2 regions of the Brevibacillus sp. DP1.3A genome follow, and region 2 is predicted to be linked to the other one. Evidence: predicted binding sites of a transcription regulator. Region 2 holds the regulator's gene; the other holds the start of a gene.
The links. The regulator Rex, encoded in region 2, represses fermentation and respiration genes when NADH is low (regulators of the CRP and FNR family bind a similar motif). The targets are predictions, from matches to a motif close to TTGTGAAATATTTCACAA.
Positions count from the first base shown of each region.

Region 1 (15,280 bases), 700 kb from region 2:
ATGCAAATACTTATGCTAAAATCATCCTAAGTTAACCATTTTTACAAGTTATAGTGTTTGATTGATTGGTATGGAGTCGTACGTATTGTGAGTGACGTCACCAATTGTCAATCGCAATTCTTATGACTTTTTTTCCTTGACGCAAAAGGCTTATCTGTAAAAAAGAGGTTAACGCTACACTCTTTCGCCTCGTGGGGCGTAATGTTCAGGGAGGTTTTGTTTCATGCAACAAGGTATCGTAAAATGGTTTAACGCAGAAAAAGGATACGGCTTCATCCAAGTTGAGGGTGGCGACGACGTATTCGTACACTACAGCGCAATCCAGTCAGAAGGTTTCAAATCTCTTGACGAAGGTCAAAAGGTTGAGTTCGAAATCGTTCAAGGTAGCCGTGGACCACAAGCTGCTAGCGTATCTAAACTGTAAAATTGACAGATTCAAAGGCAGTCTCTCAATGGGGAGACTGTCTTTTTTGCGTGTTTCCAACCGATAAGCTGGGTAGTTGGAGAGGGACAGCGGTCGTCATAAAGCAGGTAGACAAGTCATAGGATGATACTAAAGGCTTGGCCTGCGGAGGGATGGACATGTTTGAAAGAGTAGATCGTGTAAAAGAAAGACGGAGGGAGCGTTTGGAACGAATCCGAACACAATCACGAGACAGCTATACTCCCTACGTCGATGATTGGAAAGATCCCATCGAAGAAACTCCGAACCCATTCAGTTACTCGCCGCGCGAGAATGATGTGATGGACCAGCCACCGTCCCATGAAAAGTGGGGCGTGCAAATTTTAGCATCTGTCTTATTGATTGGTGCTGCTTATGTTTTGTTTCAAACTACGCTGATCCCAGCCTCTTGGAAAAGCTCCGCGAGGGAAGTCATGACACGGGACTTTAATTTTTCAGGGGTAGCGGACTGGTATGAAGCAAGATTTGGTCCGATTCCGACAATGCTTCCCTCGATACCTACTAATCCCCCTGCCGTGCCAGCAACGAGCACAACAAAGAACGCAGGTGCTGTGTGGAAGCTCCCGAGTAGCTGGAAAGTCGTAAAATCCTATGATCAAGAGAGTGCAAATGTGATCCTGAATACGGGAATGAACGATCAAATTACGATCGGAGAAGCTGGCTGGGTCGCGTTTGTCGGTGAAAAGCCTGATTTTGGGACCACAGTGATTGTTCGTCTAACCAAAGGGCGGGAGATATGGTTGGGCAATCTCGATAGTATAGGGGTGACGAAGGATGAGGTCTTGACACCTGGTCAAGTCATTGGAACCGCACGGGTAATGGACCAGACATCACGTCATTTGTATGTAGGGGCGAAAGTGAATGAGCAATTTGTTAATCCCTTGGAAGTGATACCGTTTGAATAGGGGAGGCTGGCTCGACATTCGGTTTCGTATTCACCTGCTATTTTGGGCAGTGATCGGCTTGTCCGTGGTGACAGGCCATTTTTTGGAGGTCATTACCCTGTTTGTCATTGTGCTGATCCATGAATTGGGGCATGTAGCGATGGCGCGTGAGCTCGGATGGACCGTAAAAGAAGTGCAGCTTCTGCCTTTTGGTGGAGTAGCGACGATGGAAGACTCATACGCCACGGACCCAATGGATGAGATTGTCGTGGCACTCGCTGGGCCCTTCTTAAATATGGTGATGATGGCTGCTTCGTACTTGTTTTGGTTTATGGGGATATGGACGGAAGAGTGGGCCCGCTTTTTCTTGGTAAGTAATTTGACGATTGCGCTTTTCAACTTGTTGCCAATCTGGCCGTTGGATGGCGGGAGAATCTTGTTGGCTGTTCTATGCTGGTTTATGTCGTATAGGCAGGCGACGATGATTTCGATGACGGGGAGTACGCTGTTTGCGGGGATCATGGTGGGGATGTCCAGCTTGGAGTTGAAGTACAACTTAGCAGTGATCGGGATTTATTTATTGACGTTGAACATTCAGGCATTTTTGCGGTTTCCTTATCAATTTTTTCGCTTTCTTGTGGAGAAATACGAGCGGCAGCAAGAAGAGGCTGCCGTTCAAGCGATACGGGTGCATCCTGAGGAAACAGTACTGGCTGTCTCACACAAGCTGCGGCGGGGATGCTCCCATCTTTTCTACGTGCAAGGCGCGGGTCTCTTGGCAGAGGAACAGCTATTGTATGCCCTTCTGTTCGAGCAAAAGCACAACGCCGCAGTGGGCAAGCTCCTTTAGTCATTAGCCCTTAATCTGCAGGAGCGATCCATTCCATCAACCAGCAATCCCGCATGCTTCCTTCGTGCCATTCGTGCAGAGGAAGCTCTTTTACTTTTCGAAAGCCACATTTTTCGTAGCAACACAGGGCTCGTTCATTCCAGGCTTGTGGGTCAATCGCTACTTTTTGTACTCGTTTTTCCGTGTGGAGATAATGGAGGATGGCTGTAACGAGCTGAGTGCCAATACCGCGATTCCAGTAAACAGGCTCTCCAATGAACTGGTCCATGCCGTAGACAACGTCGTCTTTTGCATACCCGTACAATTGTTTTTCCGGGGCATCGAGTGGATAAAATTGCGCATAGCCAATCGGTTCGTCCGCGTACAAGATCAGGCAGCGAGTTTCACCGTCGTCGTCTTCCGGAAAAAAGCTTTGCTGTACGAGCTTCTCGTCATGTGGCCGATCGCGACCTTCATAATAGGCCAAAACGCGCTCGTCAGAAAGCCATTTGACTAAGTGAGTGGCATCATTGGGGGATAAGGCTCTTATTTTTAAATCACCAGCATGAATCATGGATTCTCTCCTTTACCTTAGCTTGGCAGCTATGTTAGATTACTTCCTATGAGCCCAGTTATCCTTCTTTTGGGCAATGTTTGCACGGGGAATAAGGAGTGAAGGCAGTGAAACAAGTAGCGATCAGTGCACAAGGTGGAAGCATCCGCATCGCATTCATGGAAAACGGGAAATTGCAGGAATGGCGTACACAGGATGTGGGAGCACACGCAAGCGTTGGTGACATTTATCAAGGACGGATCGCGGATGTGAAGCCTGGTATCCAATCCGCCTTTGTTGATATTGGTACAGGCCAAAATGCTTATTTGTATGTAGATGACACGGTCGGTGTGGAGCCGGGTGGAGCAGCGAAACCAAGTATTGCGGAACGTGTTCACGTAGGGCAAAAGGTATTGGTTCAAGTGAGTAAAGAGGCGATGGAAATGAAGGCGCCAAAAATCACGATGCGGATCAGCTTGCAGGGGCGTTACTTGGTGTACCTTCCGACTGAAGAAAGCATATCGCTTTCGCGTAAAATAACCGATGATACCAAACGAAAACGACTGCAACAGGTGATCTATTCGACAGTAACGCAAGGAGAAGGCTGTATTCTACGCACGGAAGCGGCGGAAGCAGAAGAGCAGACACTCATTAGCGAACTGGTCTATTTGCGCAATCGCTGGCAGGACATGCTGCGAACAGCGGAGGGACTACGCTCGACCGGGCGGATTTTTCAGGATGCAGAGTTGATTGAGATGGCGCTTCGAGATGGCTTGGCAAACGGCATGGATGAGCTGTTGGTAGAAGGTGCAGCGACCCATCAGCAGGTAAAAGCGGCGTTGGCAGCTTTTGCTCCGGAAGTACAAGAGAAGCTTCGCTGGTATCAGGGCAAACAGCCGCTCTTTGACTTCTTGGGTGTCGAGGCGGAGCTGATTCGTGCTCGTGAACGACAAGTGCCGCTTAAGAGTGGAGGGTCCTTGGTCATCGACAGGACAGAAGCGATGACAGTCATCGATGTAAATACCGGTTCATTTACAGGTGGGGGAGGGCAACAGCGGGAGCAGGCAGTGACGGCGACCAATCTGGAGGCGGTAACTGAAATTGCCTGGCAGCTGCGGTTGCGAGACATCGGTGGCATCGTGATCATTGATTTCATTGACATGAAAGAGCAGACCAATAAGGAGCGAGTGATCTCACGATTGAAACAAGAGCTGGCGAAGGACCCTGTGCCTTCGACTGTTCTCGGGATGACGTCGCTTGGATTAGTCGAGATGACGCGAAAAAGAGTGCGTGTGAGCCTGTCGGAGCGGCTGACGGAGCCGTGTGAGGCATGCAAGGGCCGAGGGAGAGTTTGGCGAGTAGACGAGCTGTTCCGGCGCTTGTACGCCGAAGTCACCGCATTGGCAAAGAGCCAAGATGCGGAGGCTGTTCTCGTGGACATGCCGCCAAGATTGTTGGACATGATAGAGGAGTGGGAAAAAGCAGAAGCAATTACATGGCCTGTCCATGTCTATAAGCGGCTTGTCCCTTCTTTGAACCCGGAAGAGTTTCGAATTGGATACGTCGGAAATCGGGCAGAGGCGGAGCGTCTACGATCGAAATAACTTGACTGGGCTATTGTAGCTATGATAACCTAATGGTTGTCATACAGATATGCCTCGTGCATACTGTAACCGCACGAATCAGGTACATAAGCCGTCGCTCGTCGACGCACCTGTAAAGGCGAGTCTGAGTATAGGAGGTGCACACAGTGTACGCAATTATTGAAACCGGTGGAAAGCAATACAAGGTTGAAGAGGGAGCAGTTCTCTTCATCGAGAAATTGGCTGACGTTGAAGGTGAAGTAGTTACTTTTGACAAGGTTCTTCTCGTAAGCAAAGACGGCAAAGTTACTGCAGGAGCTCCTACAGTAGCTGGTGTTACGGTAACTGGTAAAGTAGAAAAACACGGTAAAGCGAAAAAAATTATCGTGTACAAATACAAAGCCAAGAAAAACTACCGTCGCAAACAAGGTCACCGTCAACCATTCACTAAAGTTGTGATCGAAAAGATCAACGCTTAATTGGTGACTTGTTATGATTGAAGTGATCGTGAGCCGTGCGCAGCACGGTATCCATGAAATTAGTATTTCCGGACATGCCAATGCGGGTGCCTATGGGGCAGACATCGTTTGTTCTGCTGTATCAGGCATCAGCTTTGGTATATTAAACGCCATTCAACCTTTGACCGGCATCACTCCTGATGTCGCTGTCGCACAAGAAGGCGGTGGGTTCTTGAAGTGGAGTCTTTCTTCTTCGGATGATGAGGCTACACGCGAGAAACAACAGCTTTTGGCAGAGAGCATGGTAATTGCTCTTTTGTCAGTTGAGGCGAATTACGGTAAATACGTAAAAGTAAATGATCGTAAATGGCAGGGAGGTGTCTGATATGAACATGCTGTTTAACTTGGACCTTCAGTTTTTCGCATCGAAAAAAGGGGTAGGTTCCACAAAGAACGGTCGCGATTCCATTTCCAAACGTCTGGGCGTGAAACGTGGCGACGGGCAATTCGTTACTGCTGGTAACATTCTCGTTCGTCAACGCGGAACAAAGATTTACCCAGGTGCGAACGTAATGAAAGGCGGAGACGACACTCTGTTTGCAACTGCAGATGGTGTTGTTCGTTTCAAGCGTCTGGGCCGTGATCGCAAACAAGTTGTGATCGAGCCAGTAGCTTCCGAAGCGTAAATATTTGTTAAGAAAAACCCAGCGATATAGCTGGGTTTTCTTTTTGTCTGGCTCTTTTTTATGGTACAATAGAGGGGAAAGATATTCTTATCGACTTGGGTGAATGTGATGGGGGACGAGCGGAGGCTGTTTACGCATCAGACAGACCAGTTGCTGACCGTTCTGAACAGGCAGCGGCATGACTGGTTGAACCACGTTCAGGTTCTGCTCGGCTATTTGCATTTGAACCGTACTGAACAAGGAGAGGCACACTTGAAGCGCATCGCTCAGATGGCGATGCAGGAATCGATGGTTGCCCGTTTGAATAGCTCCTTGTTGTCCGTCTTCTTCTTGACATTTAACGCACTGAACAAGGATTTGCTTTTAGAAGTAGACGTGTGCAATCATGTGGATCTCACGCGAATAGTTTTGGACGAGCAAGACTTGTTTCAGTTGGTGTCAGAGATATTATGCACAGTGAACGATCAAGTAGACCAAAGCGGGTACGAACCAGCCAGCATGCAGGTAAGCTTGCAGATGGATGAGCGTGGCGTTCATTTTCGTTTTGACCTGGCCGGTGTACTTCGTGCATCCGGAATGGAAGAATTGGAAAAGCTGATACGTAAAAGCGAACAGAGTACGGTGGAGGTCACCGAGTGGATACATACGGAAGAAGAATGGGTCCTGAAATTGGTGGTCCCATTCGCGGAATGAAAGAGGTGACACCATGTTTGTCGATCAGGTAAAAGTATATGTAAAAGGCGGGGACGGTGGTAACGGAGCTGTCTCCTTTCGCCGGGAGAAGTACGTACCGCTGGGTGGTCCAGCAGGTGGAGATGGCGGTCTAGGTGGAGATGTCGTGTTTGTCGTGGATGAAGGTCTGCGTACACTGGTAGATTTCCGCTATCAACGACATTTCAAAGCACCTCGCGGAGAGCATGGCCGCAACAAATCTCAGCACGGAGCAGGCGCGGAAGATATGGTCGTGCGCGTGCCACCGGGAACAACTGTCATTGATGATGATACCAAAGAAGTGATTGTCGATCTCGTAGAGCAGGGCCAACGTGCTGTGATCGCAAAAGGTGGACGTGGTGGACGAGGCAATATTCGTTTTGCCAACTCTTCGAATCCAGCCCCACACATCTCGGAGAACGGAGAGCCAGGTCAAGAGCGTTACATTGTCATGGAGCTCAAGCTGATTGCAGATGTGGGCTTGGTTGGTTATCCGAGTGTTGGAAAATCCACGTTGCTGTCCAGTGTAACAGCGGCGAAGCCAAAAATTGCGGCGTACCACTTTACGACGCTGACACCGAATCTGGGTGTTGTAGACTTGGGCGAGCAGAGCTTCGTAATGGCTGACTTGCCAGGATTGATTGAAGGCGCACATGAAGGTGTGGGTCTTGGTCACCAATTCCTGCGTCACGTAGAGCGTACGCGCTTGATCGTCCATGTGATTGACATGGCAGCGGTAGATGGACGCGATCCATACGAGGATTATTTGCAGATCAACCGCGAGCTGACTATGTATAACCTGAAGCTCGAAGATCGTCCGCAAATTGTAGTCGCGAACAAAATGGAACTGCCAGAAGCAGCGGAAAACCTGCGTATTTTCAAGGAAAAGGCTCCAGATGTAAAGGTGTATGAGATCTCTGCTGCAACCCGCAAAGGCGTACAGGAATTGATGTATGCAATCGGGGATATGTTGGCGACCATTCCGGACAAGCCTACTGTTGAAGAAGTTGTGGAAGTGGAAGAGCGTGTCGTCTTCCGTGCAGAAAAAGAACCAGACGAATTCGAGATTACGCGTGATAACGATGTATTTGTTGTTAGCGGCGAAAAAATCGAGAAGCTCGTACGCATGACCAACCTCACCAGCTATGATGCAGCCCAACGTTTTGCAAGACAAATGCGCAGCATGGGTGTAGATGAGGCCCTGCGTAAGCAAGGAGCAAAAGACGGGGATACCGTTCGGATCGGCAAATTAGAGTTTGACTTTGTGGAGTGACAAAAACCATGATTGATATCCCATCACTGAACCCATTTATGGGGGATAAACGACTCCAACGCGGTGCGACGCTGCCGCTAATCATCTCCAAGCAGGTGAAGACACCTGTCCAAGTTTTGGTTGAACATGCAAAGGGCAATTATCTCGTAGTTTCCTATGAGGTGAAGCCTGAAACGAAAGCAGAGCTTCTCGGATCAACTGTACGCATTCGTTGGGAGACGGATGCGGCAGTGAATACCATTGATTTGGAAGTAGTTTCGGAGCAAACGGTTTGGCCGATCAAGCTTTTAGGGATGATTCCGATTAGTGTAGGGGTAGAAATTACACAAAAGCGCAAGCAGGATCCCATCTCTCCAGATCTCGGTATTTCTGTCCCTTACAAGGTGATGGGAGCTAGACCGATCGAAGAAAAAGGCGAGGCAGTGTTGCTGAAATTCTCTCCTACCCGTCTTGTATTGGGTACAGACGGTTATGTGTCGAAGGGCGATTTTCTCCACTTGTCTTTCAAGATACCCAAGCAAGCGCAGGAGATCGTCATGATGGCGAAAATCGTGGAAAAAACGTTCCAAGACAAGCAATCGATCATTGAATTAATCTTTACGGATATCAATGAAAAGCACCATGAACTCATCAAAGATTACTATAAAAAGCTCTCAACTACCGCTTCTTCCTAAGGAAGCGGTTTTTTTCCTTTGATGTTCCTGTGAAGAAGGTATATAGTAGGGTACATAGAGTTCTAAATCGAGCCTGTTCACTTCATGATTTGTTGTGTACGCTTTCCTGAATAAATACATGTGAAATCATTCACTTTTGATTATTCGAATCCGTTGTCTGCTTTATTTTGTGAAAAATGTTACAAACGATTTTTTACCGGATTTTCAGGGAGAATAGCGGCCGTTACTCGTATGAACAGGCATCGAGAATGAAAGGCCTCTATTCCAAAGCAAAGGAGGACGTTTTTTTTATGTCTCAAACAACTACGCAACAAGCTCAAGCTGCTGCTGAAGTAGCAAGCACTGCAACTCTGGCACCAGCGCAGCAACAAGATGTACTCGATCAGTTGATGAAACCAGAAATTCAAGAGTCACTGAACGTATTGGTGGCGAACCTGCCTAAATTGGCAGAACTGACAACTCTTTTGACCAAAACCTATGATTTGGTACAAACAGTAGCAAATGATCATGTGTTGATCGACGACATCAAAGGCGGAATGGAAGAGTTCGTAAAACCGATCTCTGACAAAGCGAAAGGTATTGCGCAAGCAGCCATTGAAGCCAATGACCGTGTTCATGTAGAAGAGTCTACTATCGGATTGTTCGGTATTCTCAAAATGCTCAAGGATCCGCAAGTACAAAAAACATTGCGTTTCGCACAAGCATTCCTGGAAGTATCAGCAGAACGTCAACAACAAAAACGCTAGTATTTTTTATTATTGATTGTAAGACATGGACGGAGGATTGGGCATGGCGAAGCATATTCTGATTCTAGGCGGCGGTTATGGCGGTTTGCTCAGCGCATTGACTGCACGTAAATACATGACGGCTGAAGAAGCGTCGATCACGGTGGTAAACCGTTTTCCTACTCACCAAATTATTACGGAACTGCACCGCTTGGCAGTAGGAAACCTGTCTGAACAAAACGTGGCGCTCCCTCTGGAAAGATTGCTGCGTGGCAAAGAGATTAACCTTGTAGTAGACTCGGTAGAAAATATTGGTCTCGATTCCCAACGCGTAACATTGGCGAGCGGCGAGTCCATCAAATACGATGCTTTGGTAATTGCGCTGGGTAGTGAAACCGCATTCTTTGGAATCCCAGGTCTGCAAGAGTACAGCTTCACACTGAAGTCTGTAGAAGAAGCAAACCGTCTGCGTGCACACCTCGAAGAGCGTGTGATTGAATACAAGACGAGCAAAAATAAAGCAGATGCTACCTTCGTTGTAGGTGGTGGCGGTCTGACAGGTATCGAGCTGGTTGGGGAATTCGCTGATATGTTGCCAAATCTGTGCCACAAACACGGCGTAGACTTTGCAGACGTATCCATCTACTGCGTAGAAGCAGGTCCATCCATTTTGGCTGGTTTTGCTCCTGACCTGGTTGAGCGTGCGAAAACGAGCTTGGAAAAACGCGGCGTTCAGTTCCTGACAGGCGTACCTGTAACGGAAATGAAAGAAACCACGGTTTGCCTGAAAGATGGCGCTACCATTGAAACCAAAACAATGGTATGGACAGGTGGCGTACAAGGAAATCGCGTAGTAGCTGAGTGCGGCGTGGAAGTAAACCGCGGGCGTGCAACTGTTACAGAATTCCTGCAATCCACTTCTCACCCTGATGTATTCCTCGCAGGTGACAGTGCGGTCGTAATGGGGCCAGAAGGTCGTCCATTCCCTCCAACTGCGCAACTGGCATGGCAAATGGGTGAAGTAGTGGGACACAATCTCTTCGCACACTTCAACGGCACCAAAATGGATACCTTCAAACCGGTATTCTCCGGTACATTGGGTAGCCTGGGCCGTAAAGACGCGATCGGAACAATCGGTGCGAGCCAGCTGAAGCTGAAAGGCTTGCCAGCAACTTTGATGAAAGAGGCGAGTAACGTTCGCTACTTGACTCATATTAACGGTCTGTCCTCTTTGGCATACTAATCGAATCAGGAAAACCCGGGATCAAGAGGTCCCGGGTTTTTTGTGCTTGTTTATCCGTTTCCGCTCGGATCTTCAATCACGTTTGGGGATTGAGCCATCTTTTTGCCCCGCATGTCATTGCCAAACTGTTCGAGACTGCTTGGCTTACCCGCTGGGTGATTGTTACGGCGCTCCGATTTATCTGATTTTCCACGTCCGGCCATTTGCCTTTCACCTCCTCCATACGATACGCATTATTGTGCGCGAAGAAGCTCCCCCTCATGTAATCAAAGTAAACCAAATATGATCCGATGAAAAAAAGTGACGGATAAGGATTGTCACATTACATGCTTTCCGTTATAATGTCCTCTATGAAGAAACAACTGTTTTTCTCAGGAGGACACAACGCATGAAAAAGGAAGAAAAATTCTACTTGATTCGATCTGACATCCTGCCAGAATCGATTGCCAAAACGATTGAAGCCAAGAAGATGCTGGAATCCGGCGAAGTGGATACCGTGAATGAAGCGGTTGAACGGGTGGGACTGAGCCGCAGTGCTTTTTATAAGTACAAGGATGGCGTTTTTCCGTTCAATGCGATGATGAGCGAAAAAATCATGACGTTTACTTTCTCTTTGGATCACATGTCAGGTTACTTGTCCAAAGTGCTCACATATGTAGCAGATCAAGGTGGAAACGTATTGACCATCAATCAGACGATACCACTTCAAGGGATTGCTACCATATCCATGTCAGTCGATATGGCTAATCTTCGCGTATCTAGCACGGAGTTTTTGGATAGCTTGCAGCTGATTCCGGGCGTTCGCAAAGCGATGATCGTCGGTAGAGGCTAAGCTAAAAAACAATCAAAGAAAAGGCAGGGGAGAGAGACATGGAGAAGAAGAACATTAAATTGGGATTAATGGGTTTTGGTACAGTCGGGACTGGTGTAGTACGCATTATTCAAGCGCATCAGGAGGATTTGCAAAAGCAAACAGGTCTCAGTATTGAGATTTCCCGTATTCTTGTTAAGGATGCGGAAAAATCTCGCAACATAATATCCATGGAGGGCGCGCTGACCACTGACCCTGCTAGTCTTTTGGATGATCCAGAAATTGAAGTCATCGTAGAAGTAATTGGTGGAATTCACCCTGCAAAGGAATACATTTTGGGTGCCCTCGAACGAGGCAAGCACGTAGTAACGGCCAACAAAGATCTGATGGCGTTGCACGGGGCCGAAATTTTAGCGAAGGCGCAAGAAAAGGGCTGTGACGTTTTTTACGAGGCAAGCGTGGCAGGTGGAATACCGATCTTGCGCGCATTAGTAGAAGGGTTCTCCTCAGACCGTATCGCGAAAATGATGGGGATTGTCAACGGGACGACCAATTACATTATGACCAAAATGAGTCAAGAGGGCGCAGAATATAGCGAGGTATTGAAAGAAGCGCAAGCACTGGGCTATGCGGAGCAGGACCCAACCTCCGATGTAGAGGGCTTTGATGCCGCCCGCAAAATGGCGATTCTGGCAACGCTGGGCTTCCGTGTGCCGATGAAGCTAGAAGATGTAGACGTAAAAGGGATCAGTTCCGTGAGCAAGGAAGATATCGCCTATGGCAAACAACTGGGCTATGAAATCAAGCTGCTCGGACTTGCTCGTCGTGACGAAGAGGCGATTGAGGTAAGTGTGCAGCCAACTCTGGTTCCGAAATCCCATCCACTCGCTTCCGTAAATGGCGTCTTTAATGCCGTGTACGTACATGGGGAAGCAGTAGGGGAGACCATGTTTTACGGGCCGGGCGCAGGTGAATTGCCGACTGCGACCGCCGTTGTGTCTGACCTGGTCACTGTCGTCAAAAACAGAAAGCTAGGAGTGAATGGACGCGGAATGGTTGCTCCATACAAAGAAAAAGTATTGAAAGAAGACAGCGAAAAATTCTCGAAATACTTCCTGCGTATCATAGTTGCCGATAAACGCGGTGTACTTGCTCAAATTACGCAGATGTTGGCAGACAAAAATATTTCCCTTGAGCAGGTCATCCAGCAACCGTTTAACAACGGATGTGAAGCGGAGATTATCATGGTTACACACCTGTCCTCAAAAAGTGATATGGATGCGGTACTGGCTTACATGGAGCAGATGGATATCGTATCAACTGTGCAGAGCTGCTACCGTGTAGAAGGGGGAGACAAATAATGGCTTCTGATCGACAGTCTGGCATCCTGGCACGTTACCGGGAATTTCTCCCGATCACAGAAAAAACTCCGCTGGTCAGCTTGCATGAAGGAAACACTCCTCTGATCCACGCCCCGAACCTCTCCCAACAATTGGGAGTGGAGCTGTATGTCAAGTACGAGGGGCTCAATCCGACCGGCTCTTTCAAAGATAGAGGGATGGTCATGGCTGTAGCCAAAGCGGTAGAAGAGGGAAGCAACACAATCATGTGCGCCTCGACGGGGAATACATCAGCAGCAGCTGCGGCGTATGCAGCACGCTCAGGATTGCGTTGCATCGTCCTGATCCCGAACGGCAATATCGCGTTGGGCAAGCTGGCACAGGCTATCGCCTATGGTGCAGAAGTCATCGCGATTGACGGTAATTTTGATGAAGCGTTGGATATCGTTCGTGAAATCACCGCGAAAGAGCCGATTACACTGGTGAATTCCGTGAACCCTTACCGGATCGAAGGACAAAAGACTGCGGCATTTGAAGTGTGCGATGCGCTGACAGACGCCCCTGACATTTTGGCCATTCCAGTTGGCAACGCAGGTAACATTACAGCATATTGGAAGGGCTTCGAGGAATATTTCGCAGCCAAAAAATCGAGTCGCTTACCTAAGATGTATGGATTCCAGGCAGCGGGAGCAGCTCCATTGGTTCATGGCGAACCAGTAGCCAACCCTGAAACGATTGCGACTGCTATTCGCATTGGAAACCCGGCGAGCAAGGATGGTGCTTTGAATGCCATTTCGAAATCAAGCGGTCTCGTCGATAGTGTAACGGACGAAGAAATTTTGCATGCGTATCATTTGCTGGCGAAGAGTGAAGGTGTGTTTTGTGAGCCTGCCTCGGCAGCATCGCTGGCTGGCATTATCAAGCTGCATGAGGCGGGAAGGCTTCAACCCGGCAGTCAGATCGTGTGCGTGCTGACTGGAAACGGACTAAAAGATCCAAATATCGCTTTGAAGCTGGTAAGTGAAGAGCCGCGCTCTGTTCCAGCGACACATGAAGCTGTGATGGAGCTGGTTGGTCAAAGTGGGAGAGAATTTGTATCATGAACGGGCGACGTGTAAAAGTAACCATACCGGCAACGACAGCGAATATGGGACCGGGATTCGATGCGCTGGGAATGGCTTTCCAGTTGTATTCTGTCGTAGAAATGGAAATTAGTGATCATACGACAGTAGAGATGATGGGCAAGGAGCTACAAGGAACACCGACGGACAAAAACAATCTTCTGTACAAGGTTGCGGCGAGATTGTTTCAAGAAGCAGGTCTCGCCATGCCTGAGCTCGCGATCCGTGCTTCTAGTGACGCTCCCCTGACGAGGGGCTTGGGGAGCAGTGCCGCTGCGATTGTAGGTGCACTTGTAGCGGCCAACCATCTCGCTGGCGAACCATTTACTCGTGAGCAATTGTTTGAAAAGGCAACACGCCTGGAAGGGCATCCGGATAATGCGGGAGCTTCGATGTTTGGCGGTATCATTGTTGCGACGATGCCCGAAGTACCAGGAGATCCCATTCCTTATGTGCGGTTTTCTGCCCCTGCGGGATTGCAAACTCTCGTCGTGATCCCAGAATTTATGCTCTCGACAGAAAAAGCGCGGAACGTCTTGCCACAGGTGTACAGCAGAGAGGATGTTGTATATAATGTGGGTCATAGTAGTTTGCTAGTTGCTGCACTGGCACAAGGCAGACTCGACCTGATGGGGCGGGCAATGTCGGATCGGTTGCATCAGCCGTATCGAGCAAAGCTTGTACCTGGCTTGAACGAAATCCTGGACAAAGCAACTGAACACGGGGCACTGGGGGCTGCTTTAAGCGGCGCTGGACCGACGATCCTCTGCTTTTTCTCTTCGGATGAAGAATTAGAGAAGCTGCGTGCATTTGTGGACAGAGTGATGAAAGGGCACGACATCTCGTACCGCGTGATGATCTTGCAACCGGACGAAAATGGCGTACAGGTAGAACTCCATCAGAGATAGACCATAGTGGATAGGAGTAGCCATGGAGAAGAAACTTGCTTTTCTAGGACCGCGTGGAACGTTTACCGAAGAAGCAGCGCGGATATTGTCGCTCGGACAAAAGCTATCTTTCGTTCCGTACCCAAGTATTATTGAAGTACTAAACGCTGTTTCCAAAAAGGAAGTGGCATACGGTGTCGTACCGATGGAAAACTCCATTGAAGGAACAGTCAATTCTACACTGGATTGGCTCATTCACGAAGTAGATCTGCCTATTTTAGCGGAGCTTGCACTGCCCATTACGCAAAACTTGCTGGTGGCAAAAAGAGAGCACCCCTTGCCTTTGTCCGCGATTACGCGAGTGCTGTCACATCCTCAAGCGATTGCACAAAGTCATAACTTTTTGCGTGAGAATGTGCCAGAAGCAGCAATTGAAACGGTAAACAGTACGGCATTGGCTGCAAAAATGGTGAGTGAGCATCCAGAAGAGCCGTGGGCTGCTGTTGGTACTCGATTGAATGTAGAGATTTATCCGTTGGAGTTTGCGCGTGAACAAATTCAAGATTATTCGAATAACTACACGCGCTTTGTTCTCGTCGGTCAGGAAAGTCTTGATCTACCGGTTTCCCGAAAGGAAAAGACGACGATACTGGTAACGCTGCCGGAAGATTTCCCGGGAGCATTGTATCAAGTACTGGCGGCTTTTGCTTGGAGAAAGGTCAACTTGTCTCGCATCGAATCACGTCCGACCAAGAAAGCACTCGGAAGCTATTATTTTGTCGTCGACATTGAGCAGAAAATGGACGACGTTTTGTTGCCAGGAGCGTTTGCGGAGATTGAAGCCATTGGTTGTCAAGTTCGTCAGCTCGGGACGTATCCATTTTATATGCATCAGACCAATTCCTAGAGGGATTGGTTTTTTCTTTTTCTGCTCCCTCCCAACAAAGGAGTGGCGTCAAGGAGCAAAACGCCCATGACTGCATACGATGTTAGGGAGCTTGGTGCAAGGGAGGAGAAAAACATTGAGAATACACATCGT
Region 1 covers NZ_CP085876.1:4,708,070-4,723,349, reverse strand. Annotated here, with positions in the region: gene HP399_RS21650 (cold-shock protein) at 224-424, shown strand; gene HP399_RS21645 (M23 family metallopeptidase) at 583-1,368, shown strand; gene HP399_RS21640 (M50 family metallopeptidase) at 1,361-2,197, shown strand; gene aac(6')-35 (aminoglycoside 6'-N-acetyltransferase AAC(6')-35) at 2,208-2,750, opposite strand; gene HP399_RS21630 (Rne/Rng family ribonuclease) at 2,858-4,333, shown strand; ribosomal protein L21 leader region at 4,391-4,469, shown strand; gene rplU (50S ribosomal protein L21) at 4,480-4,791, shown strand; gene HP399_RS21620 (ribosomal-processing cysteine protease Prp) at 4,805-5,155, shown strand; gene rpmA (50S ribosomal protein L27) at 5,163-5,456, shown strand; gene HP399_RS21610 (Spo0B C-terminal domain-containing protein) at 5,565-6,149, shown strand; gene obgE (GTPase ObgE) at 6,163-7,440, shown strand; gene HP399_RS21600 (PilZ domain-containing protein) at 7,449-8,114, shown strand; gene HP399_RS21595 (helical membrane plugin domain-containing protein) at 8,405-8,860, shown strand; gene HP399_RS21590 (NAD(P)/FAD-dependent oxidoreductase) at 8,904-10,082, shown strand; gene HP399_RS21585 (hypothetical protein) at 10,133-10,285, opposite strand; gene HP399_RS21580 (ACT domain-containing protein) at 10,471-10,914, shown strand; gene HP399_RS21575 (homoserine dehydrogenase) at 10,953-12,254, shown strand; gene thrC (threonine synthase) at 12,254-13,336, shown strand; gene thrB (homoserine kinase) at 13,333-14,262, shown strand; gene pheA (prephenate dehydratase) at 14,285-15,148, shown strand; partial or broken gene HP399_RS31190 (LysM peptidoglycan-binding domain-containing protein) at 15,228-15,280, shown strand, end outside.
Region 1: HP399_RS21595 (helical membrane plugin domain-containing protein) is a predicted target of Rex. The motif match lies at 8,282-8,299, and genes of this name have one in related genera.

Region 2 (15,280 bases):
ACCACCGATTTCTCCTGTGAGCTGAAATTGCTCATTTTGATATCGCCCATGCAAGGTCTGATCCTGCATGTATACCAGAAATGAGCGTTCCTCGTCCTTCGTGATCTGCTCCAAAAGCTCCGCTACCGTCGTCGCTGTCTGCTCCGTACCTGCTGTTTGTCTGACCGCAGACGCAGTATCTGTGCTGTCTGTATTGTCTGATCGACTTACTGTCCCCAATACAATCCCAAGCAGAAATAGACCGAGTAGGATAGGAATCAGCCACCACAGCATTTTGGGCCGGATGTACATGTCGTCCCCCCTGTCCCATTTTTGTCTTTAGCCTATGCTATACGGGAAGGTTTTAGAACGACACGGAAAAGTTGCTAATCATAGCTTAAGGTCGGGCGGTCATACTACATATACACCCCGAGGAGGTGAGCGCGTGACATCTTCGCAACAAACCACATCTCCTGACATACTTGGGTTTCTGTTACAGGAATACCGCGTCTCCTGGGCAGGATTGTCGTCTCCCTTGCGTCAATGGTCGCACACACCCACTCTTCATTTTCGCCATCATCTCCTGACAAAAGCTGTGGCGAAAACGAACAACGGAACGTCGTAGTATCCAATTCCCCTACCTACACCTGCACTGCCTTACTCCTGTCCCCCACCTGACAGGAGCCTTTTACCGTTTTAACGTTTGGAATACGCGGTTTGCTTCGTAAATCGCGCGCTCCTCATCGATGGTCAACAGCTTATGATTACGCATCAAGAATTTACCCGCTACAATCGTATCTTTCACATCGCGTCCATTTGCTGCGTACACCACGTGTGAAATCGGTTGGTGTGCCGGGTGGAAATGGGCTTGGTGGCTATCCAGTACGATCAAGTCAGCTTGCTTGCCTACTTCAATGCTTCCGAGCGTTTCCTCTTGGAATACCCCTTCTGCGCCATAACGAGTAGCCATGCGAAGTGCTTCCTCTGCTGGTACGGCTACTGGATCGTTGTTCACACCTTTGTGCAGGATCGCAGCGAGTTTCAATTCCTCAAACAAATTCAAATTGTTGTTGCTTGCCGAGCTGTCGGTACCCAGTGACACGCTTACACCTTTTGCCAACATTTTCGGAACAGGCGCAACACCGCTTGCCAGCTTCAGGTTGCTCACTACGTTATGAGAAACTCTCACGTTGTATTTTGCCAAAATGTCGATTTCTTCATCCGTTAGGTGAACAGCGTGCGCAACGAGTGTTGGGCGATTGAACATTCCCAGCTTTTCCAAATGAGCAACTGGGCGCAGCCCGTAGTCCTTCTCGTTTTGACCGACTTCCCAAGCAGTTTCAGACATATGGATATGAAGCGGCAAGGAAAGCTCATCGGCTTTTTCGATAATTTGGGTAATAAATTCTGGTGAGCACGTGTACGGCGCGTGCGGTGCCATCATGACGGTAATACGCCCGTCCGCCTGATTATGCCATTCTTTTGCAAATAGAGTCGCGTCTTTCAGCTTTGTTTGACGTTCTTCTTCGGAGCACAGACCGATCATACCGCGGCAAAGGCGAGCACGCATTCCAGCTGCATCGACTTCCTTCGCTACGACGTCCATATGATCATACATATCCACAAACGTGGTGGTTCCGGTACGAATCATCTCGATAAGCGACAATTGGGTACCCCATTTTACTGTGTCGCCCGTGAATTGCGCCTCCAATGGCCACATTTTGTCTTCAAGCCATTGTTGCAACGGCAAATCATCTGCATAACCGCGTAGCAGGGACATACCAGCATGTCCATGCGTGTTGATTAAGCCAGGCAGTATGTAATCACCTTTTTGATCGATGACTTCATCGTATCCCGCTTCCGACAGGTCTTCAGGAGTTGGGCCCACATACGTAATCTTGTTGCCTTCGAATGCTACGGCACCATCGTAAATGACTTCATTCGTATCGTTAACGGTAATGACTGTTGCGTGAATGAGGATCGTCTTTTTCATAGTATACACTCCATTCTTACGTCAAATAGTAGGCCAAGCTTTGCAGGTTGGACGTCACATCCGCATAGTGAATGCGAACATCTTTTCCTGCGCGAATCGTCGTAGGGGCAAAATTCAAGATCCCCCTGATACCCGCTTGAGTCAACTGATCACATACGGATTGCGCTGCAGGTGCCGGTACCGTAATAATCGCTAGCTTGATTTGCTTGTTTACGATCGTTTCTTCCAGCTCTACTAAAGGCTGGATCGGTATACCTGCGACTTTTTTACCCTGCTTCTCTGGATTACTGTCAAAGATGGCCGCAATCCGCATGTTATCTTTCAAATAAGCGTTGTAGTTACTAATGGCATGGCCCAAATGCCCAGCTCCGACCAAAGCGACACGGATTTCATCCGTTAGCTTCAGAATTTCACGGATTTTTTCTACCAGATAATCGACATCATAGCCGATTCCCTTTTTTCCAAAATCACCAAAAGCTGCAAGATCTTTTCTGATTTGGGCAGGATTCACATCTAGATTCTTGCCCATCTGTTGGGAGGAAACGGTGGTCACCTCAACTTGCTGCAAATAACTGAGGTAACGCAGATAAATCGGCAAACGACGGACGACCGCTTCTGAAATCTTTTCGTGTTTTGCCACGTTCGGTCTTCCCCCCTAATTCTTTTGCTTCAAAATCCGATATTCTTTTCCATTCGATAAAATGGTAATGGAACCGTCGTGGCTGGTAACGTATGTCTCGGCCCATGACTCACCCAGGCGCTCCATGACTTCCGTCTGACCGTCTTTCATTTGATCCCGCGATCGGCCTGTCTGAATAATGGCGACCTGAGGATCGACTTGCGTCAGAAATGGTTGCGAAGAGCCTTGATTGCTCCCCTGACCGGCAACCTTTAGCACTTCCGCCTTCAGTCTATCCTTTTGCCGTTCCAACAGTCGCTCTTCTGCTTTTTCATTCACGGCGCTCATAAATAAAAATCGCAATTGTCCGTGCGTCAATCGAAAAACGAGAGAATTGTTCTGGGGCGATAAAAATAACGGTTCATCCGGGAGCAAAACTTCCATCGAGATTTCTTGGTCAAGAGTGAGTACTTGTCCTTGCTCTGCTTCCATCTGCTTTTGGTTGGAGCGAAGCAGCACGACATGGCGAATCGATGATGCGATCAGCTTGGGCAAAATGACGGCATCTATAAGCACTTGCTGGCTCAATGAAACGTAGCCTCCCATATGCTCAGGCTGGTCGTTCGTCAACACTACATAGTCGAGCCGTGTGATCTTGAGCTCTGCCAAGCGCGCCGAGAGAACGGGCCAATCTTCTGCCTTACCCGTATCAACCAGCATCGTTTTGCCGCCTGGCATTCTCAAAAGCGTACTCTCACCATGTGGAAGTGCCAAGTAGGTGATAATGAGACCCGAAAATTCCTGTTCTGTCTCTGTTTCAAATGGGTCATCTATCTTCACTGCTGCTTCTTGCAAATACAAATGGCTATCAATCGAGCATGCGCAAAGGAAAATCGCACTAAGAACTACAATCCACCAACGCCACTCTTTTTTCCATAACATTTATTTTATCACCTTAATCCCTATGAGACTATTGCTTCATTTTATGAATCTGACAGGGATTGCATACTAAGGAATGGCTCTATACGCTCTCGCAGTGTTGGCCATGCACTGCTTTCGATCTGAAATGGCGGTAAAGATTGTAGGAATGAGCGTCCATATCTCGACTCAACCACACGCGTGTCAAGAACGATCACGACCCCGCGATCCAAGTGGTGGCGAATCAATCGACCCACCCCTTGTTTAAATTGCAGAACAGCTTGTGGAAGAGACAAGGACATAAAAGCGTTTTTTCCTTCTGCCTTCAAAAGCTCTGCCCTTCCTTGATAGACAGGATGATTTGGCGGAGCAAATGGGAGGCGAACAATGACTAAACTGCTCAACCATTCTCCCTGGATATCGACACCTTCCCAAAAGCTACTCGTCCCAAGCAGGACACTTCTCTCCATGCTTCGGAACAGACGCACCAGCTTGCTCCGATTGTTGCTATCAATCCCGTGACCGAATAACGTATACGGTTCTGGGGCCTCCGCAAGGCGTTCCTTCATTGCTTGGTAAACAAGTCGAAGCATCGAGTGGGAGGTAAACAGGATCAGCGTCCTTCCTTTCGAAGCCAGTACGACATCCACGCACCCTTGAATGACCGCCTCCAAATACGTGTGGTCACTCTCTTTGCCTGGTGCGGGGAAATCAGATGGAATCAACAGTAATCCCTGCTCTTCATAATGAAACGGCGATGGCAATGACAAGGTACGCACGCGCTCCTCAGGCAGTTGGTCGAGACCAAACTGGCTCTTGATGTAGGAGAAGCTGTTTTTGACCGTCAGAGTGGCGGATGTCAAGATCAGACTCCGCTTCTGCGCGAAAAGCGGTTCTGCTAGTGAGTCGGCAACCTTCAAGAGTGCTGCTGACAAATGAACCTGCTTGCGAGCTGTACGGGACTCTACTTCCATCCAATATACATACTCCGCATCCTGCTCAAGCAAAAAGAAGTGAAGCAGCTCCACGACATTTTGCCAGTCTTTGATGAGACCGAATAAATCTGTCAGTAGACTGCGTACGGCAAAAGGAGGCTTTTCCTCTTGCGGAGTCGTTCGCAAAAGCTGCTCGATGCCCGCTGCGTATGCGGTCATCCCTTCAATCAGCTTTTTGGTTACTTTACGTATCTTCTCGTGTTTGCCTACAAACGATTCGATCCGATAACGTACTGTCTCACGTCCAGCGTCCGTCGTCTCCTCCGCACGATCAGATGCCCATACATACAAGAGCTGTGTCCATTGCTGCGCTTTCTCACGTACGGCAGCGGACTGTTTTCTCAGCTCCAGAAGTTTTATCGCGACATCTTCTTGTACCGCAGGCATCCAGCTTTGCAGCTCTTCTGCGAATCGGGCAATTGCCCCACTCTCTTCAACCGATGCACGATCTAACAAGAAAAGAAGCTGCGTGGTTGAAAACTGCTTGCCTAAATGCTGTGTCGCGGCATCCTCCAAATGATGGGCCTCATCGACGATGGCAACTTCATACGGAGGGAGGATTCTGTTTTCCGCTTGCAAGTCGCTGATGAAAAGGGCGTGATTGACGATGAGTACATCGACATCGCGAGCCCGTTCCTTCGCCTGAAAATAGTAACAGCGACTAAACCAGGGACAAGCCCGATTCAAACAAGAGCTCGTATCACTTTTTACCTGTTGCCACAGCAGTTGGCCACTCGGAGGCATGCTCAGTTCTTCCACGTCACCGGTTACGGTTTGCGTGAGCCACGTCAGCATCTGTCCTTTGACCAAGCGCATTTCTTGGCTGCTTCCTTCTACAGGCTCGTCCACGGCTTGTTCAAATTTTCGCAAGCACAAGTAGTTTCCTCTGCCTTTTAGCGTCGAAGCTGTAAAGGAGAACGGCAGAGACTCCTGCAAGGTAGCGATTTCCTTATGGAATAGCTGTTCCTGCAATTGAATGGTGTTGGTACTGACCATCAGTTGCTGCTGATTATGATGAGCCCAAATGATCCCCGGCAAGAGATAGGCTAATGATTTTCCCGTACCTGTCCCTGCCTCTACCAATAAATGGGCACCATCCTCCATTGCCTCATAGACCGCATGCATCATCGCTTCCTGAGCATCCCGGCGTTGATACCCCGACATTTTCGCCTGCATGTGCCCGTTTTCGCCCAAAACATCCTCGAGCTGGTCAGCAAACGCTTTGGTCACTGTCGCATCGACATGGGAACGTTTTAGGGAAGCTGTTAATTTTTCTTCTCGCTTCCGAAGGGCCAGCTGGCGATAAACATCCCACATGTCTGAGGAATCCGTTTCGGTTGGCGTTCCATCCAGCTCTGGCAGCTCTATGAGCTTTTCCATCTCGATCTGACGTAAAAGAACCTCGATATCAGAGCGAAACGAAGAGACGAGCATCTGCAGGCGCTGAATCGTCACGAGCGGCAGTCTCTTTAAAATATCCAGCAAGTGGAGAAACAGCTGCGCTGTTGCAAGGGCATCGCTATCTGCTTGATGGGGATTATCGTGTTCGATTTCCAGCTCAGACGCCAGTTCTCCGAGCCTGTAGCTATTTTGCATCGGCAAAAGAACGCGGGATAGCTCCACTGTATCAAGCACGTAGCCGTCAAACGCATAATAGCCCTGGCTCAGCAGGGCTTCTTGTAAAAATTGGAGATCAAAGCTTGCATTATGTGCAACAAAAGCTCGTCCGTCCAATAAACGCAAGAAATCTGGGAACACTTCTTCCAAGGAAGGAGCATCTGCAACCATTTCATTGGTAATCCCTGTTAATTGGGTAATAAACGGGGGAATATCCTGGCCCGGATGAATCAGGGTGGAAAAACTCTCGGTAATCTGCCCGTCATCGATCGCGACGGCACCAATCTGAATGATGCTGTCACCTTGGCGTGGATGGCTTCCCGTCGTCTCAAAATCTACAACTAGTAATCGATTCAAACGTTGTCACCTCGTAACCTGGGCGGAAACATTCAATCCGCACCCATTCACATTCGGCAACGATGGGAAATATTCCTGCTCTCCTGTACATTTAAGGCTGTACGAGCTCGGTTTGCATTTCTGATTGACCGAGCTTGCTTGCACACAATTGCAGATAGATGGGGATTTCCCATAACTGTTCTGCGAATGGCAATGCCCGTTGAAAATATTGTTCAGCTAGGCGCCAATTTTCTTCCACAACTGCGATTCTTCCCAGATGAAAATACCCTAACGAACGTACATATGGCTCAGCGTCTTCCAGGAAATACTTTGCCAACCGTTTTGCCTCTTGTGTATCCCCTAGCTTTTCGTATGCGGAAATCATCCCGGATTGGCCGAGGCGATTGTCTCGGTTTTTCTCCAGCATGATCCGAAACGCTTTAATTGCTTCTTCCACCCTTCCGTCAAACAACAACATCCATCCATAACTAAAAAGAAAGTCGTCATTTTCGGGTGCAAGACTGATCGCTTTTTTGACGAGCGTCAATGCGCGTTTCGTACCCGCAATGAGCCACGTATTCCAGGCCAAGCCATGCCACGTCCACCCATCTTTTGGGGAACGCTCCGTCAAAAAGTGATAGCAAATTTGTGCCCGGTGGTAATTGCCCACTGTTTCGTATAAAGAGGCCATTTCCTGAAGAGTATCGCTGTCCAAATCGCGTGTCGGCAGTTGCAAGCCTTTCGGCGGGCTCCATTCCACCGTCTGGTCCATCGTATGCAGTAATTTTGCAGCACGCAGCCATAGCATCTGCGCTTCCCAATCGTGCTCGTTTTTTTCTAGATACGGTTCCAATTCGTCCAAAGCTTCCTGTGCATCGCCATCTCTTAAATAGCATAGCGCGAGGTTGTATTTGGCTTCTTCCTGTTCTGGATTGATCTCGAGAGACGTCTTAAAAGCTTGCGCCGCCTCTAGCCATTGCTCCTCTTCTGCCAGTATGCACCCGATGGCATTAAAGCTGATGGCCACAATGGTAGGTGAGCTTGCTGTCCTGCCGAGCAGACGGAATTCCCGAAAGGCTAATTCTTCATCCTCACACAAAAGGAGACTGTAGGCGTAGTACAGGCGTCCACTTTCCCAGTCTGGCGATTTTTGGACTAATTCTGCAAAACACTTTTTCGCGTCTTGGAACATGCACAAATGATAAAAGCCTTCCCCTCGACGAAAAATCGGCTCGTATGGATTCGCTTCAACGGCCTTTGGTGATTCTGCACTTACCTTCGACTGATGCGTCTTTTTTTCTTCCGCCTGTAGCTGTCCTTCCATTTCCTTGATACTACGAATTGCATTCGATAATTTTTCTTCGAATTGCAGCCACAGGTCAACGACTGTATCACTTACTTGGCGCAATTGAAACAATTGTTCCGCGAGCTGATGACGTTCTTGTTCAGAAGCCCCCTGCCACTTCTCTTCAATCGTCTGCGCTTTTTTACGAAGCGTATGAAACCAGTCCTCGATTTTCACAAGAAAAGCCACCCCCTATGAGGCATGAGTACTTTCATTGTCTCACAAGGCAGGTGGCTCTATGCAGGAACAAACAGATCGCTTACAGAATCGTCGCGTGTACTTCTTCTGCGATCAATTCTTTGATCTGATTTTTTTCATCCATGATGGCGACTCGTGGCTTGTAGGTTCTTGCCTCTTCATCCGTCATCATCGCATAGGCAATAATAATGACGATATCGCCCTCTTGTACAAGACGTGCAGCTGCTCCGTTCAAGCAAATGACGCCACTGCCTGGAGCACCTTCGATGACGTATGTTTCCAGACGAGCTCCGTTGTTGTTATTGACGATTTGTACTTTTTCATTTGGCAAAATATCCAGTGCATCCAACAAATTTTTGTCGATGGTAATGCTGCCAACATAGTTCAAGTTCGCTTCAGTTACCGTTGCTCGATGGATTTTTGCTTTCATCATGGTGCGGAACACTAAGAATTCCTCCCTTATCTCTACTTGATTGATGTAATCGTATTGTCGATCAGACGTGTTTTGCCAAAACGAACAGCTAGCGCGATGAGGATCGTCTGACCTGCCGTTTCCTGCTCAACTGGTGTAAGCGCTGGATAGCTCAAAATTTCCACATAATCAATATCAGCCAGCGGCTGCTCGGAAATCATTTGCGTGATTCGATCCTTGATTTCAGAAAGAGGCATGCCCTCACCCAGCCATTCTTCTGCTTGTTTCAGGCTTTGTGATAGCACGAGTGCTTGTGCTCGCTCATCCGCTGACAAGTATACATTCCGAGAGCTCATGGCAAGACCATCCGCTTCGCGGACAATCGGGCAAGGAACAATTTGTACTGACATCGACAAGTCTTGAACCATTTGCGTCACAACAGCCACCTGCTGGGCATCCTTTTGTCCAAAAAAAGCGTAATCGGGCTGGACAATTTGAAACAATTTATTGACGACAGTCGATACGCCATCAAAATGACCCGGACGAGAAGCTCCACACAATGGAGTCGTCACATTTGCCACTGAAATATTGGTCAGCATCGGTTTCGGATACATCTCGCTGACATCCGGGCTAAACAGGAGGTCCACACCCGCTTCTTCCGCCATTTTGCTATCCCGTTCAATATCACGCGGATAGCTTTCAAAGTCTTCATTCGGTCCGAATTGCAGCGGGTTTACGAAAATGCTCATCACAACCAAATCGCATACTTCACGGGCAGCTTTCACCAAGCTGAGATGTCCTTCATGCAGAAAGCCCATGGTCGGTACCATCCCGATCGTTTTGCCTTGCCGATGTGCTTCTTTTATATGAACGCGCATCTCTGCGATTGTGGAGACTTGCTGCATCATTGTTTGCATCATGACTGCTTCACTCCTTCCCCGTACAATTCCTTGATGGTTTCTTCAGAGGCATGGAAGACATGCTCTGGCCCTGGGAAGCTTCTTGCTTCAACTTCATTGTTATAAGTCTCCACTGCTTCACGAATTGTTTCACCGATGTTTGCGTAACGCTTCACGAATTTCGGTGTGATATCCGATGCGTAGCCGACCATATCATGGAACACCAGCACTTGACCATCACAAGTCGCACCCGCTCCGATTCCGATCACAGCGATGTCCAGCTTGTCTGCAATCATGCCTGCGACCTCTTCTGGAACACATTCCAGCACAATGGCGAATGCACCCGCTTCTTGAATCGCAAGGGCCTCGTCTAACAATTTTTTGGCTGCCTCCAGATCTCTTCCTTGTACTTTGTAGCCGCCTAATTGATGTACCGATTGCGGAGTAAGTCCAATATGTCCAACGACAGGGATGCCTGCTTGTACACAGCGTGTAATGATTGGGGCCAGTTCACGGCCCCCTTCCATTTTGACCGCCTTGGCCAACCCTTCTTGCATTAGTCTGCCCGCGTTTTTCACTGCTTCCTCAACTGTTCCGTGATAGCTGAGAAAAGGCAGGTCCGTCACGACAAATGCACGCTTAGCCCCTCTCGTTACTGCTTTCGTATGGTGTAGCATATCCTCCATCGTTACAGGGATGGTGGAGTCATAACCGAGTACGACCATTCCCAATGAATCACCGACCAAAATCATATCAGCGCCAGCTTCATCCACTAATTTGGCTGACGGATAGTCATAGGCGGTCACCATGGTAATCGGGGTTCGCGTTTCTTTTTTCTTGCGGATACTCGAAGTCGTAATAGGTCTGTCGTTTTGTGCCATTTTTCATTGCTCCTCTTTCGCATCAAGCCCGTGGATCGTGTGAGGAATAAAAAAACCTTCTCGCGTCAATCGGGAGAAGGTTGTCCATGTCAAAAAGACATTTTGCGTTAGCGGATTCCTTCTGTCTCGGTCCACACAGGCTCTGAGCAGATTTTTGTCCTTGCACGTATTGATTTAAGATTACACGATAGATACAAAAATACTCCGGGAGTACCGTTCACGACGTGATACAGCCTCCAAATTGGAGTATAGCAAATGATTTAATCATTTGCACGATAATTGACATCAGCCGAATAAACTTTGTGAATCTGTCCCGCCTGATCCTCGACCTTGAGTACGCCTTCCTCATCCAAGCCAACGGCACGACCTTCAAGCTGTTGTGAAATCGTCTGGAGGGTCACCCATTTGCCAATGGTGAACGAATGATTCTCCCACTCTTGTTTTACACGCTCAAAGCCAGCCTGCAAATAATGGTCGTACTCTTCTTCAAAAATTCGGCAGAGTCGCTGGATCAACGAAACACGCTTGAGTGGCTCGCCAGATTCAATTCGAAGCGAAGTCACAATCTGTGCCAGTTCAGATGGGAAATCAGACTCGACACTGTTGGCATTGAGCCCTATTCCGATTACTAAATAATTGACCCGATCAGATTCAGCATTGAGTTCTGTCAAAATCCCGCATACTTTTTTGTCTCCGATAAAAATATCGTTCGGCCATTTGATTTTGACAGGCAACCCTGTCTCTTCTCGGATCGTTTTCGCTACAGCAACCGCCGTTAGCAACGTCATCTGAGGTGTCTTCGGTAACGGAATCGAAGGTCGGATGATCAAGCTCATCCATATCCCTGTTCCTTTCGGAGAATGCCATGGACGGCCGAGTCTGCCTTTCCCACCTGTTTGCAGCTCTGCCAGCACAATCGTACCTTCTACTGCCCCTTTTGCCGCAGCCTCGTGTGCCAGTGGCTGTGTAGATACCACCTCATCGTAAGCGATGACATTTTGACCGATCCGATTCGTTTCCAGTCCAGCCATGATTTCTGCTGCTGACAAGCGATCAGGGGCAACCAGCAGGCGATACCCCGATTTTCGCACCGCCTCCACCTCGTAGCCATCTCGACGCAGCTCTTCGATATGTTTCCAAACCGCCGTCCTAGAGCAACCGCATGTTTGGCTTAGTTCTTCACCAGAGATGAAATTACCTGGCTGATCACGGAATGCTTGAAGGATGACTTGCTTAATGTTCATCTTGTGCAACCTCTTTCTTTGCAACTTCGACGAGTGCTTCTGGTGTATTTGGTAAACCGTGCAGTGCCGTTTGTCTAAGTAACGATTCCAAGACGCGAACAATCCACTCGCCTGGCTTTTTTTGAACGGCTACTTGCAGGTCAAGCCCCGTGATTGCCAAATCCTTGATGGTTTTGACAGGCATGTTCTCGTATTGATCGAGGAGTGCTTGCATCGAAAACGATTGCCTCTCCTTCCACCAGCACGCTTGCAATAAAAGGAAGAACTCGTTGCACGTGTCCCAACCGACTTCAAGCAGCAGTGGCCCCCACTCAATCGCTTGAGGGACATCCCATTGCGGCTGCAATCGCATCAGAAGTTCAACCAAGCAACAAATTGCTTCTGTTTCGCGTTTGGACATTTTGAGGAATTGGCATACTTCACGCGATTGCACAGGAGAATAATTCGCCGCAAACAGTAGCAACGACCATTTTTGCGTCACGGTTTGCAAATGATGCAGCCGCCAGATATGCTCATTTGAGAGGTCAAACAGTTTATCTACCTCAGGGGCATAAGCCATGAGCCTCGTTTCATTCAACAACTGACAACCTACCTCTGGGGCTCTGCTGTCGAGCGTTTTATTCAGCTCTTCCCTTATGCGCTCCACAGCAATATGAGCTAACAAAGGTGCAGTCTGTTTCATAGCAAGCATGGTCTGGTCTTCTATAGCAAAACCTAACTGGGAAGCAAAGCGCACTCCTCGTAAAAGCCGAAGGGCATCCTCCTGAAATCTCTCTAGCGGAATGCCTACAGCCCGAACCAACTGACGCTCCATATCCTCACGTCCACCGAACGGGTCGTGCAATACTTGATGACGATCCATCGCCATTGCGTTCATTGTAAAATCTCGTCGCTCCAGATCGAGCCGAAGTTCTGAAACGAACTGAACTTCAGCAGGTCGACGGTAATCTTCATATTTTCCTTCCGTCCGAAACGTGGTTACTTCGAACATCTGCCCCTCGACTTTTACAGACACAGTACCGTGTTTCAGACCAGTCGGGACATGATCGGGAAACAATCGGATGACGTCGCCGGGATGGGCATTCGTACATATATCTATATCATGAACAGGTCGTCGTAAAAGCCAATCGCGGACGCAACCACCCACATAGTAAGCTTCGAAGCCGTGTTCCTCCAATCTGTCGAGAACACGCTTTGCCAATTCTATCGCCAATCCAATCCCCCCTTTCTGGTTTGCTCCGCCTGATCTACACAAGGAGGCGTTTTTCATGAGAGTTTTGTATGGATTGTTCATTTTAATATCCAAGGTACATCAACTAGCCAAAAGCTCGATCTTACGTTCAAAAGCTTAGGCTTTCTTCGGATTTACTGTCCAGCAAGTTGGTGTAAAGCGCTTCATACTGAGAGGCAATCGTTTCGTGACAAAACGTTTTGCAGGATCGCTCGATGCTATTCGCGGAGAATTCGCGGTATAGCTCTTCGTTTTGCAAGAGACGAATCGTTTCTTTCGCCATGCCTTCCACGTCCCCAATTGGACGCAAGAAGCCGTTCACACCATCCAGGACGACCTCAGGCAAGCCTCCGGCCACTGTAGCGACGACAGGTACGCCGCAAGCCATTGCTTCCAATGCGACGAGACCGAAGCTTTCCTTTTCGGATGGAAGCAGCATGATGTCTGCCATCGACAATACCTCAGCGACGTCTTCCTGCTTGCCGAGGAAGCAAACATCGTCGTTCAGACCGAGCTCAGCGATCATCTTGCGGACCAGACCCATTTCGGGACCTTCTCCAATGAGGATCAGTCTGGAAGGCACTTCTTCACGTACTCGCGAGAATATTTCAATCACATCCGGCACTCGTTTGACCGGACGGAAATTAGAAATGTGCATAAGAATTTTTTCACCATTCGGTGCAAATACCTTTTTCAGCTTCGAAACTTCTTTCGGGTAGTAACGCCGCTTGTCAACGAAGTTGTACACTGGGACAATTTCTTTTTCAGTATGGAGCAGCTCTTTCGTCTGCCTGATCAAATCGTTGGACACCGCTGTTACCAAATCGCTTCGCTCAATACCGAAGCGGATCATATCACTCAAATTCGAGTCATAACCCAGAACAGTAATATCAGTCCCGTGCAAGGTGGTCACAATTTTCAAATGATCTCCTACCATTTGCTTGGCGAGGAACGCACACAACGCATGTGGCACAGCATAATGCACATGTAATAAGTCCAAGTTTTCATTTTTCGCCACTTGCGCCATTCTATTCGCCAAGGTCAAATCATAAGGTGGATATTTAAAAACATCATAGTTGTTCACTTCTACTTCATGATAAAAAATGTTCGGGTGAAACGCACCTAAGCGAAATGGCATTCCACCTGTAATGAAATGGACTTGATGTCCTCGCTCGGCCAATAGCTTGCCCAGCTCTGTGGCTACTACCCCCGATCCGCCCAATGACGGATAGCAAGTAATTCCGATCTTCATACAGTGTCACTCCTTCTCACAAGCTCTTTAATACATACGGAGCTGCACTGACAAATCCTTCTGCGTAGGCTACACCAGCCTGTTGACCAAACAGTCGCTCTCGATACTCGACAGACTCCAGATACCCATTGGTAAGTGGTGTTTGAACGCTGCCTTCTTCGAGTTCAAACTGACTGCGGTAGCAACGCAGCGCCTCCATTTTTTGCGGATAAACAGTGGTGATATCCACGACAACCTGCGGCGTGACAGTTGAATTAATAAAATAGTAAAGGAATTGCGAAGGTCGATAGGCAGGCAAAGAAGGCTCCGGCAAATACTTGCGGATGCCTGCATTAAACACCGCCTCACGAACGATCCGACTAACGCTTTCGTGATCTGGATGACGATCCGCGTAATAAGGTGCAAGAACAATGGCTGGACGAGTTTCGCGAATGAGCTTTACGACACGTTCAATCGCACTTTCCCTGACTGCTTCCAAGCCACGATCAGGCAGGCCAAAATTATAGCGAGCAGCCACTCCCATCACTTGGTCAGCTGCAGTCGCTTCTTGCTGCCTTCTTTCAACGGTTCCATTCGAAGACAATTCGGCATAGGTCAAGTCGAGAATCCCCACGCGCTTTCCCTGTTTAGCTGCCAAAATCAGACTGCCTGCCGCACCGATCTCAACATCATCAGGATGAGCGCCGATTGCCAAAATATCGAGTGAACTCATGCTTCATTCTCCTCATGCACCACTTCGCGCCAATCCAGTTGTCCCAGCTCCAAAGCCTTCAGCATGATTTCTGCCGAACCAAGATTGGTGGCAAACGGTATCTTGTGCACATCACACAGTCGAAGCAATGCGATAATATCAGGTTCATGTGGTTGAGAGGTAAGCGGATCACGCAAAAAGATAATCAAATCCATCTCATTGCGGGCGATCATCGCACCGATTTGTTGATCGCCTCCTAATGGCCCAGACAGAAATCGGGTTAGGGACAGCGAGGTAGCTTCCATGATTCGCGACCCAGTTGTTCCTGTGGCATACAGGTCATGTTTTGCCAAAATGGATTCATAGGCCATCGCTAGTTGCACAATCTGTTCTTTCATTCGATCATGGGCAATCAATGCAATTTTCAAGAAAACCTCTCCCTTTATGGCTGGGTATCGTGTGTATGTTAATCAAACGTTTAATCAATCAGATGTTCCAATCCGTAAATCAATCCGTTCATATTCATTACGGCTTTAATGGCCATATTTACCCCTGGCATAAATGATTCCCGGTTAATCGAATCATGGCGAATGGACAGCGTTTGGCCTGTTGCACCAAACAAAACCTCCTGATGAGCAACCATACCTGGCAGACGGACACTGTGAATCCG
Region 2 covers NZ_CP085876.1:4,006,249-4,021,528, forward strand. Annotated here, with positions in the region: gene HP399_RS18090 (hypothetical protein) at 1-291, opposite strand, end outside; gene HP399_RS18095 (hypothetical protein) at 425-604, shown strand; gene HP399_RS18100 (amidohydrolase) at 668-1,972, opposite strand; gene HP399_RS18105 (redox-sensing transcriptional repressor Rex) at 1,989-2,612, opposite strand; gene HP399_RS18110 (ComEC/Rec2 family competence protein) at 2,628-3,533, opposite strand; gene dinG (ATP-dependent DNA helicase DinG) at 3,575-6,478, opposite strand; gene HP399_RS18120 (tetratricopeptide repeat protein) at 6,570-7,979, opposite strand; gene panD (aspartate 1-decarboxylase) at 8,062-8,445, opposite strand; gene panC (pantoate--beta-alanine ligase) at 8,466-9,332, opposite strand; gene panB (3-methyl-2-oxobutanoate hydroxymethyltransferase) at 9,329-10,192, opposite strand; gene HP399_RS18140 (biotin--[acetyl-CoA-carboxylase] ligase) at 10,453-11,436, opposite strand; gene HP399_RS18145 (CCA tRNA nucleotidyltransferase) at 11,426-12,649, opposite strand; gene bshA (N-acetyl-alpha-D-glucosaminyl L-malate synthase BshA) at 12,777-13,919, opposite strand; gene bshB1 (bacillithiol biosynthesis deacetylase BshB1) at 13,936-14,631, opposite strand; gene HP399_RS18160 (methylglyoxal synthase) at 14,628-15,038, opposite strand; gene dapB (4-hydroxy-tetrahydrodipicolinate reductase) at 15,089-15,280, opposite strand, start outside.